Regions from separate parts of the Bradyrhizobium sp. WSM1253 genome, predicted to be linked through region 3. Evidence: predicted binding sites of a transcription regulator. Region 3 holds the regulator's gene; each other region holds the start of a gene.
What was found. Region 3 encodes LexA, which represses DNA repair genes until DNA is damaged. Its sites were predicted from a motif close to TGTTCNNNNTGTGTTCNG; they were not measured.
Positions count from the first base shown of each region.

Region 1: the regulator LexA is predicted to act here: its motif matches at 1,506-1,523, upstream of BRA1253DRAFT_RS30990 (ATP-dependent helicase).
Region 2: the regulator LexA is predicted to act here: its motif matches at 1,457-1,474, upstream of BRA1253DRAFT_RS13200 (DUF3072 domain-containing protein).

Region 1 is NZ_JH600073.1:6,348,585-6,351,823, reverse strand. It holds gene BRA1253DRAFT_RS31005 (FAD-binding oxidoreductase) at 1-672, opposite strand, end outside; gene BRA1253DRAFT_RS31000 (thioesterase family protein) at 761-1,267, shown strand; gene BRA1253DRAFT_RS42105 (DUF1328 domain-containing protein) at 1,273-1,446, opposite strand; gene BRA1253DRAFT_RS30990 (ATP-dependent helicase) at 1,688-3,239, shown strand, end outside.
Region 2 is NZ_JH600073.1:2,449,519-2,452,757, forward strand. It holds gene BRA1253DRAFT_RS13175 (hypothetical protein) at 1-75, opposite strand, end outside; gene BRA1253DRAFT_RS13180 (hypothetical protein) at 214-471, shown strand; gene BRA1253DRAFT_RS13185 (hypothetical protein) at 567-815, shown strand; gene BRA1253DRAFT_RS13190 (hypothetical protein) at 946-1,155, opposite strand; gene BRA1253DRAFT_RS13195 (hypothetical protein) at 1,174-1,395, opposite strand; gene BRA1253DRAFT_RS13200 (DUF3072 domain-containing protein) at 1,511-1,705, shown strand; gene BRA1253DRAFT_RS13205 (DUF6496 domain-containing protein) at 1,792-2,097, shown strand; gene BRA1253DRAFT_RS13210 (hypothetical protein) at 2,104-2,466, opposite strand; gene BRA1253DRAFT_RS13215 (Do family serine endopeptidase) at 2,733-3,239, opposite strand, start outside.
Region 3 is NZ_JH600073.1:26,822-30,060, forward strand. It holds partial or broken gene BRA1253DRAFT_RS01975 (ComEC/Rec2 family competence protein) at 1-11, shown strand, start outside; gene BRA1253DRAFT_RS01980 (hypothetical protein) at 150-584, opposite strand; gene lexA (transcriptional repressor LexA) at 1,036-1,737, opposite strand; gene glp (gephyrin-like molybdotransferase Glp) at 1,914-3,125, opposite strand.

The sequences.
Region 1 (3,239 bases), 6.3 Mb from region 3:
CAGGCGGATGGTCAATTCGGAGATGATGCCGAGCGTGCCTTCGGCGCCGACGAACAGATGCGTCAGGTCGTAACCGGCCGACGATTTCTTTGCGCGCGTGCCCGTGGTGATGATCTCGCCGTCACCGCGGACGACCTTCAGCGCCAGCACGCTGTCGCGCATGGTGCCGTAGCGCACCGCATTGGTGCCGGAAGCCCGCGTCGAGGCCATGCCGCCGAGCGAAGCGTCAGCGCCGGGGTCGATCGGGAAGAACAGGCCCTGGTCGCGCAGATGCTCGTTCAGCGCCTTGCGGGTGACGCCGGGCTGGATCACGCAGTCGAGGTCCTCGGCGTGCACCGCCAGCACCTTGTTCATGTCGCGCAGGTCGATGGAGATGCCGCCCGCGGGCGCATTGACCTGGCCTTCGAGCGAAGTGCCGGTGCCGAAGGCGATGACGGGGACGCCGTTCTTCGCGCAGATCCGCACCACGTCCTGGATGTCGGCGGTCTCCTGCGCCATCACCACGCCGTCCGGCGGCTGGTTGGGAATCCACGTCGTGGTGTGGCCGTGCTGCTCGCGGACGGCCTGCGACGTGATGAGGCGGTTGCCGAATCGTGCGGCAAGCTGCTCCAGCGCGGTCGCGAGGGCTTTCGGCGCCGGCCGCGGCGGATTATTGGTGATGGTCGTACCCACGGAAATTCCTCCCGACGAGAAGAGACCGTGGCAAAGGACATCTAACCGGTCAAGTCAAGCGACCGGACGCATAGCTGGGGAAGGACACATGCCGGACACTGTCACCGCTGCGCCCGATGCCGAGCCGTTCCGCGCCTCGATCATGCAGATCGAGCCGCAATGGATCGACTACAACGGCCACCTCAACATGGCCTATTACAACGTGATGTTCGACCGCGCGATCGACCAGATGTGGCTGACGCTTGGGATCGGGCCGGGCTATATGAAGGAGCGAGGCGGCTCGACCTTCACTGCCGAGTGCCACGTGCGGTATTTGCGCGAAATCCACTTGGGCGATCCCGTGCAGGTCTCGGTCTGGCTGCTGGAGGCCGACGACAAGCGGCTGCACACATTCCAGGAGCTGCGGCACGCCACCGAGGGCTGGTTGTCGGCGACCTCCGAAAACATGTCGCTTCACATCGACATGGGCTCACGAAAGGTGGCGGCGTTTCCGCCAGACATCCGCGAGCGCATCGCAGCGGTGGTCAAGGCCCACAGTGCCGTACCGCGGCCCGAGGGCATCGGCCGGAACGTGGCGATGCCCTCGAAGCGGTAAGCGCGCTAGACCCTGTTACGGCCGCGGGCCAGACCGACAACGGCCGAGACCAGGAACAGCACGACCGCGATGAAGAAGATGATCTTGGCGATTTCGATCGACGCGCCGGCGAGGCCGCCAAAGCCCAGGATACCGGCGATCAAGGCGATAACCAGAAACGTCACAACCCAGCTAAGCATGGTCCGAACCTCTGTTTCGATGTCTGTCTGCGATCGGCGCGGCTGACGCGCCTCACTTGCAGAACCAATCGCCAACTCGGAACAATGGTTCCGGGCCGCTGGGGCCGGAAATTCGCCTGACCCGCAGGAACAAATTGGCTTTCCGCGCACGTGGAAAACCCCCGTCCGCGGCCCCATATAGGGACCAATCCCTGTTAAGAAGGCTCCCCTTTCACCACCCCGCGGTGCCAACGTGGGGCAAATGATTCGCATGACCGAGCCGAGCAAGATCACGTCCCAGAGCGTCCCCGACCACCAGCCCGCAGCCGGCGGCATTGCCGCGCGCGCGCGCGCCTCGGTGGGCCCGCAATACCTGTCCGGGCTCAATCCGGAGCAGCGCGAGGCTGTGGAGACGCTGGACGGGCCGGTTCTGGTGCTGGCCGGCGCCGGCACCGGCAAGACCCGCGTGCTGACCACGCGCATCGCCCATATCCTGAGCCAGGGCCGCGCCCGCCCCTCCGAAATCCTGTCGGTGACCTTCACCAACAAGGCCGCGCGCGAGATGAAGCACCGGCTGGGCCAGATGCTCGGCCATGCCGTCGAAGGCATGCCGTGGCTCGGCACCTTCCACTCCATCGGCGGACGCATCCTGCGCACCCACGCCGAACTGGCGCAGCTCAAGTCGAACTTCACCGTGCTCGACGTCGACGATCAGGTGCGGCTGTTGAAGCAGCTGCTGCAAGCCGACAACATCGACGACAAGCGCTGGCCCGCGCGCATGCTGGCCGGCCTGATCGACGGCTGGAAGAACCGCGGCCTCACGCCGTCGCAGGTGCCGTCGGGCGAAGCCGCCATCTTCGCCAACGGCAAGGGCGGCAAGCTCTATGCGAGCTACCAGGAGCGGTTGAAGATTTTGAACGCCGCCGATTTCGGCGATCTGCTGCTCGAGGACATCCGCATCTTCCGCGAGCACCCGGATATCCTGCGGCAGTACCAGCAGCGCTTCAAATTCATCCTGGTCGATGAGTATCAAGACACCAACGTCGCGCAGTATCTGTGGCTGCGGCTATTGTCGCAGGCACCGACGAAGCCAACCTCGCCCACTGTCATTCCGGGGCGGCTCGAAGAGCCGAACCCGGAATCCGGAGATGAGTCTGCCGTTCGAGATTCTCAGGTGCGCGATCGCGCACCGGAGTTCGATGCTACGCATCGCCCCGGAATGACGGAACTCGCTGCCCCCCACGTCAAGAACATCTGCTGCGTCGGCGATGACGACCAGTCGATCTATGGCTGGCGCGGCGCGGAGGTCGACAACATCCTGCGCTTCGACCATGATTTTCCCGGCGCCAAGGTCATCCGCCTCGAGCGCAACTACCGCTCGACCGGCCACATCCTCGCCGCCGCCTCGCACCTGATCGCCCACAACGAGGGCCGGCTCGGCAAGACGCTGCGCACCGAGGACCATGACGGCGAGAAGGTCACGGTGACGGGCTCGTGGGATTCGGAAGAGGAAGCCCGCGGCATCGGCGAGGAGATCGAGCAGATCCAGCGCCAGGGCGACAAACTCAACGAGATCGCGATTCTCGTTCGCGCCTCCTACCAGATGCGCGAGTTCGAGGACCGCTTCGTCACGCTCGGCCTGCCCTATCGCGTCATCGGTGGCCCGCGCTTCTACGAGCGCGCCGAAATCCGCGATGCGTTGGCCTATCTGCGCGTCATCAATTCACCGGCCGACGATCTCGCCTTCGAGCGCATCGTCAACACGCCCAAGCGCGGCCTTGGCGATGCCACCGTGCAGATGCTGCACGATCACG
Region 2 (3,239 bases), 2.4 Mb from region 3:
GCGCGCTTTGCGGAGGATGTCCGCAGCAGCGTTGCGATAAGCCAGAGAGCGATAGAGAAAGACCACCTTACCCATATCGAATGTTCCCGTGTTGCAGGGTCATTCTCGCCCACCCGGCATGAACGTCGGATGAAGCGGGCGATAACGATTCCTTCATGCGGATGGAACCGGCGCGTGTCGCAGGCGTTGCTTGCGAGATTGGGATAGAGTTCCATGCGCGCGAAGAAGTCGTCGGACCTGATCTCTCCCAGCGGGCTCGTCAAGCTGATGACGCACGCGATGATGGGCGCAGCCTTGGGACTCGCTTTCAGCCTCTTGCTCGTGCTGTCCAATCCCGGCGTCGCCAATTTGCTGAGTCACGGCGGAAGGCAGGCCGTTGTCGTTTTCGCCCTCACATTGGTGACGACGTTCGCGATCGGCGCAACACTGACCGGGGTCGTATTCATCCTCGAAGAGGACAAGCAATCTTGAAGGATGCGTGCTTTACCGGAACTCCTTTGTTCGGAACTCCTGCGACCAATGGCAGTTGGCTGCCTGCGTCAATTCAACTCAGGGAGTTCCCGCATATGAAGACCACCAAGCTCGCTCTTGCCGTGATGTTGGCAACCGGCCTCGCCGCCGCACCGTTCGCCGTGCAGGCCAAGTCGCACAAGGCAAAACACGGATCCTCGATGTCATCGTCGCAGACCACCACGGGCGCCAACACCAAGTCTTCCAAGGGTGCTGATCCCTCCGGTCAGGGCGGCTCCGGCCCCGGCTCCGACCAGGGCGGCACCATGACGAACAACAAGGGCGGCATGAGCAACACCAAGTAGGTGTTCCCCGAAATCATGAAGGCCCCGCGATCGCGGGGCCTTTTGCTTTGGTGTTCAAACGAACTTTTTCCCAGGCCGCTTCGTCAATATGCGGTATCGACGAGCCCGGCACGTCGCGTTGCGCCAAGGCTCAGCTACGATGGATGCCCAGGATGCCAGGATGAACGCCGGCAGGATCTGATTTCACCAGATGATCGAGCCGTGCCCGCTTGCGGGCGATCAAGAGCTGGGCCGCGGCGTCGTCGAGCCCCTCGCGTTGCAGCTGCCGGATCGCAGAGCCCAGTTCGAGAATCTCGGCGCGCAGCTTTAGAATCCGGTACACATCCGGGTCTTCCTCCACCGTGCGCTCCCAAAGCTCTCAGCGGCGCGCGACCACGCGCAGAGGACTACCTGCTGCCTTCGCGGAACGAAGGCGCATCCTATCGCGGACATTCGGCAGGACATCGCCGCCACCTGCAGCCTTCCATTCGCCGATCAGCAGATTGATTTTCCGGCGCAGATCCATCTGCGCCAGGGCCTTCTCCGTGCAGTCGCGATCGCGCTCGACGAGTTCGCGGACGGACACCTCGATATCGGCCATTTCCAACCTCAAGGCGCTGATTTTATGTCGAATTTCATTAATTCTATTGTCCATGACTTGTTAGAACAAAATAAGAACATATAGTCAAGTCACGATTTCAGAAGGGAGAAGCGATATGCAGGTTCAGGGTAGATACGACGCCAAAGCTTTCCTCACCGAGCAGATGACGCGGGCGCAGGGCCTCCGGCTGAAACGGCTGAGCGAAGAGGCATATCAACCCGCGCAATATGCGCGGGATCTGTCCTCCAGCGAGGCAGCGCGGCGCATTCAGGTGCTGGAAGCGGAGATCGAGCTGGCGGATTCCTTCTAGGCTAGGCCGCGTATCCCCCCACGTTGCTTGCGCTTTCGGAACTATGCCTGTCTCGGATTGTTTTCCCAGGCCAAGGGAGAACATGCATGGCACGCAAGGCAAAGAAGCGCCGCTACTCGCGCAGCTCCGGCAGCGATGTCGAAGGCGAGATGAAGCGCTACAAGCAGGGGACCGCGAAAAGCGGACCTGGCGGTCGAGGCGGACGCGTGAAGAGCCGCAAGCAGGCGATCGCGATCGGCCTGTCGAAAGCGCGCAAGAAGGGCAAGAAGGTCCCGAAGAAAGCCGCAAAACGGAAGTCGTCCAAGAAGACATCAAAGAAGACATCTCGGAAAACTTCCAAGAAGAGTTCGAAGAAAACGTCGAAGCGCAAATCCTCCAAACGGTCGCGCTGACCTCCGTCAGATCATGCTGCCCGGCATGAAGCAGCGGATCGACACACCGAACGCGGTCTTCACCGGCCACACCATGGTGCGGCCGGCCCGGTTCGGCTCGGTGATCACGGCTTCGTCCGGTACCTCGACCCATTCGCCGTCGAGCCGCACGCGATAATGTCCATTGTGCGAGTCCCAATCGGGATCGGCGACGGCAAACCCGTCCGCATCCGAGCAGCACGGACCGAGATGGCTGCGCAGGCCGTCGAACCACGGCTTGAGAGGTGAGTCCGCGTAGCGGCCGTCGTCACGCCCGAGAGCGTTTCCGCCCCACAGCACGAACGGCGCCACGAGCAGCGCAGCCGTCAGCGAGAGCTTCAATCGATCCATGTCGGCACCGATCAAATACGAATTGCCGGCCGGCTCAGCGGCGGCAAGTTCGAAGTTCCACGCTTGCAATCGTCGGCGGCTTCATTGCCGCCGAGTCCATACGAGATCCGTAATTGTGATGAACGAACACGGCTTTTTCGGACGAACCGGGTCATCCTCCCTGCCGTTAACGAGAATGTTATCGGCGGGCATCCGAAATCCTGAAGGCGAACAGGAAAGGCGGCCCGTAGGCCGCCTTTTTGGAGTTGCGCCGATCGACGTTCGACTTATGCGAGCGGCACCGCCACGAACCGCGTCGCCTGCGCGCTTCTGACCTGCAGCAGCACGCTGCGCTTGCCGGACGATTTCGCCTGCGCCAGCTCCGAACGGACATCGCCGATATTGGCGACGGCCTTGCCCCCCACATTGAGGATGACGTCGCCGGTCTGGATGCCGCGCTGCGCGGCCGGACCTTGCGGATCGACTTCGGTGACGACGACGCCCTTCTGGCCGGCGCCCTGGACGTCGCCGGCCGGAGCCAGGCTGAGGCCAAGACGCGGCGGCATGCCGGCATCTGGCTGCGACTTGCCCTCGTCGGCTCTAGCCTGTCGCTCGTTCGGCAACTCGCCGAGCGCCAGTGTCACCGTCTTGTTGTCGCCCTTGTGGACGACATCGAGCTTCACGGACGTGCCTGGCGCCAGGGTGGCGATGGTGCGGGCGAGATCGCGGGAATCCTTGATCGCGGTGCCATTGACGGCGGTGATGACGTCGCCCGCCTCGATGCCCGCCTTCGC
Region 3 (3,239 bases):
CCGACGATTGATCTGATGGTGCGGAGCAACGCAGCGGGTCGGTGCGTCCGCTCGGATTCGCTGGCGCAAACCACACCATCTCGCCGGCCACGGTCGGCGATGGCAATTCAATCCTGACCTCCGACCTCGTAGCCGGAGGGGCGGCTGTTTCAGCCGATCGGCAGGTGCGTGACGGTCGGCTGCCTGTCGGCGATGATCTGCGCCTTGTGCTCGCGCTCGATGACCGACTGGGTCACAGGCAGTTGCAGCACGGTCGCGCGCTGGCCTTCGACGAGCTGCGTCACCAGCACAAATTTGCCGTCGGGGAATTCGATCGCGTCATGATGGCGGTCGGGAACGTGCGGATCGATCTTGCCGAACTTGCCCACGCGGGAATTGATGGTCCGCGTCCAGATCCAGCGATTGTCGTAGCGGACGTCGTCTGCGAAGGCGAGCTCCGTTCCCGGCAGCAGGCAGACGGCAACAGACGGATCGGCTGCGGAGGCGAAGCCGCGCGTCGAGGTGCCGCGGAAATTTGTCGTGACGATCGTCTCGCCGACTTCGGCGGGGCGCGACGCGACGGCATGCAGGCTGTAGTCACACATCGGGTGCTCCTCATGCTGGGATAGCAACCCGCGTCTCTTATCGAGGCGCAGGCCTCTATCAGAGTTGAAGCACGAAAGCTCTGCTCGGTTGTGGGCAAATCTGCGGCTGGTTTCCGCAAGCCGCGATCACATTATCTTTCCCGAATTCAATAGGAACAAAGAGAGTTGCGATGCATTCGGGAGGCGCATGCGCGAATATTGCCGGCTGGTGCAACGACCTCGATCGCTGGTCGCTGTTTCCTCGCACACTCGAGCCGCGAAGCGGTGCTGTTTCGGTGCTGCTTCTTGGGCGTCGCGAGTAGCCAGCGCCGGAGGAGGGGCCGATAGTCTGTGCAGAACCAGAAAGACTATCCAGCCGGAGCGGACGATGATCCGCTCCAATCTCTGACCGGCGATGCCGATCGGAAGCGCGCGAGGCGCCAACTTCTCCAGGTATCAAGTACGTCCGGTATCAGTACTTCCGGTAAAGCCCGATCAGCTTGCCCTGAATCTTCACCCGATTGGGCGGCAGGATGCGGACCTCATAGGCAGCGTTGGCGGGCTCGAGCGCGATCGAGGCGCCGCGACGGCGGAAGCGCTTCAGCGTCGCTTCCTCGTCGTCGATCAGCGCCACCACGATGTCGCCGGTATCGGCGCTCTCGTTGCGCTGAATCAGCGCCATGTCGCCGTCAAGGATGCCGGCATCAACCATGGAATCACCGCGCACTTCCAGCGCGTAATGTTCGCCCGAGCCGAGCATGTCGGGCGGTACGCTGATGGTGTGGCTGCGTGTCTGCAACGCCTCGATCGGCGTGCCGGCCGCGATGCGGCCCATCACCGGTACCGCCACGGGGCGTTCGCCCTCGTCCGCGGGCAGGCTGGAGCCCGCACGCACCTTGCCGAGATTGCCCTCGATGACGCTGGGGGTGAAGCCGCGGCGGCTGCCGGCGGCTGCCTGGAGCTCCGGCAGCTTGATGACTTCAATCGCACGGGCGCGGTTGGGCAGGCGTCGGATGAAGCCACGCTCCTCGAGCGCCGTGATCAGGCGATGGATGCCCGACTTCGAGCGCAGATCGAGCGCATCCTTCATCTCGTCGAAGGAGGGCGGCACGCCGCTTTCCTTCAGACGTTCACTGATGAACCGCAGAAGCTCGTATTGTTTGCGCGTTAACATCTCGACCAAAGTCCCCCGGTTGATGTCGTCCGATTCCGAGACGCAGAATTCGGCAATAAGCCGCTACATGCTCGAAACAAATCATGAACGGACACTATATGTTCGATACATGTTCCGCAACTGCTTAATTTACCGTGAACAGAGCAAACTTCGCGGAACGCGCGTTGCGGGGGTGCTCAGACGGGGAGCCGCAACACTTCGCAAGCCGTGCCGGCTTCGGCCTTCGGCGCGAATGGTGCGCGCACGAGAAGTACCTGTGCTGCAGCGAGATTCGCAAGCAGCGAAGAGTCCTGATGATTGACGGGAAGAACGACGCGTGTGCCATCGTCACGCTCCTCCAGATGCGCGCGCAGATAGTCCTCGCGCTGGTCGTTGGCGCCGACGCCGCGGCCGAGCACGGCGCGTTCGCGGCGATGGTGAATCACTGAACGGCCCGACAGGGCGCGAATCAGCGGCACCATGAACAGGAAAGCGCACACGTAGGACGACACGGGATTGCCCGGCAGGCCGATCACACCCATTGCGCCGAGTCGCCCGTGCATCATCGGCTTGCCTGGCCGCATCGCGATCTTCCAGAACGCCATCGCGATGCCTTCGTCCCGCAGTGCCTGCTGGACCAGATCGTGGTCGCCGACCGATGCGCCGCCGGTCGTGATCAGGATGTCGGCGCCGCTCTCGCGGGCGCGGCGGATGCCGGCGGTGGTCGCCTCCAGCGTGTCGGCGGCAATACCGAGGTCGATCGTCTCGGCGCCTTCGCTGCGGGCGAGCGCGTGCAGGGCGTAGCCGTTGGAATAGATGATCTGGCCGTGGCCTGGCGTGGTGCCTGGCATCACCAGCTCGTCGCCGGTGGCGAGAATCGCGACCTTTGGACGCCTGAAAACGACAAGGTGCGGATAATTCATCCCGGCAGCGAGCGCGAGGTCGCGCTCGGTGACACGGCTTCCCTTGCGCAGGAGCACGTCACCCTCGCGGAAATCGACGCCGGCGGGGCGGATGTGCCGACCGGCGATCGCGGCTTCCTTGATCATGATCCGCTTGCCGGCGGCGACCGTGTCCTCCTGGATCACGACGGCGTCCGCGCCACCGGGAACGACGCCGCCGGTGAAGATCCGTACGGCCTCGCCGGCGCCGATCGTCCCGGCGAACGGTCGGCCCGCCGCGACTTCGCCGACCACGGTGAGCTCCGAATCGATCGTCGCGGCATCGGCCGCGCGCACCGCGTAGCCGTCCATCGCCGACATCGCCTGCGGCGGCTGCGTGCGCCGCGCCGCGAGGTCACGCGCGAGCACGCGATGATGGGCCTCGTCGAGGGAAATCATTTCTTCCGGCAGCGGCTCTGCACCCGCCAGCACCGCGGCAAGCGCGTCGGAAACCGGCATCAAGGCCACGGCGAAAACTCCTGCTCGGCACGTTCGGGCGAATGTTCCGCACGTCTTCTAGCCGAGCGCGGGCGCAGAGGCAAAAACGGCTGAGCGGGCACAGTCATCCCGCCGCTTCACATT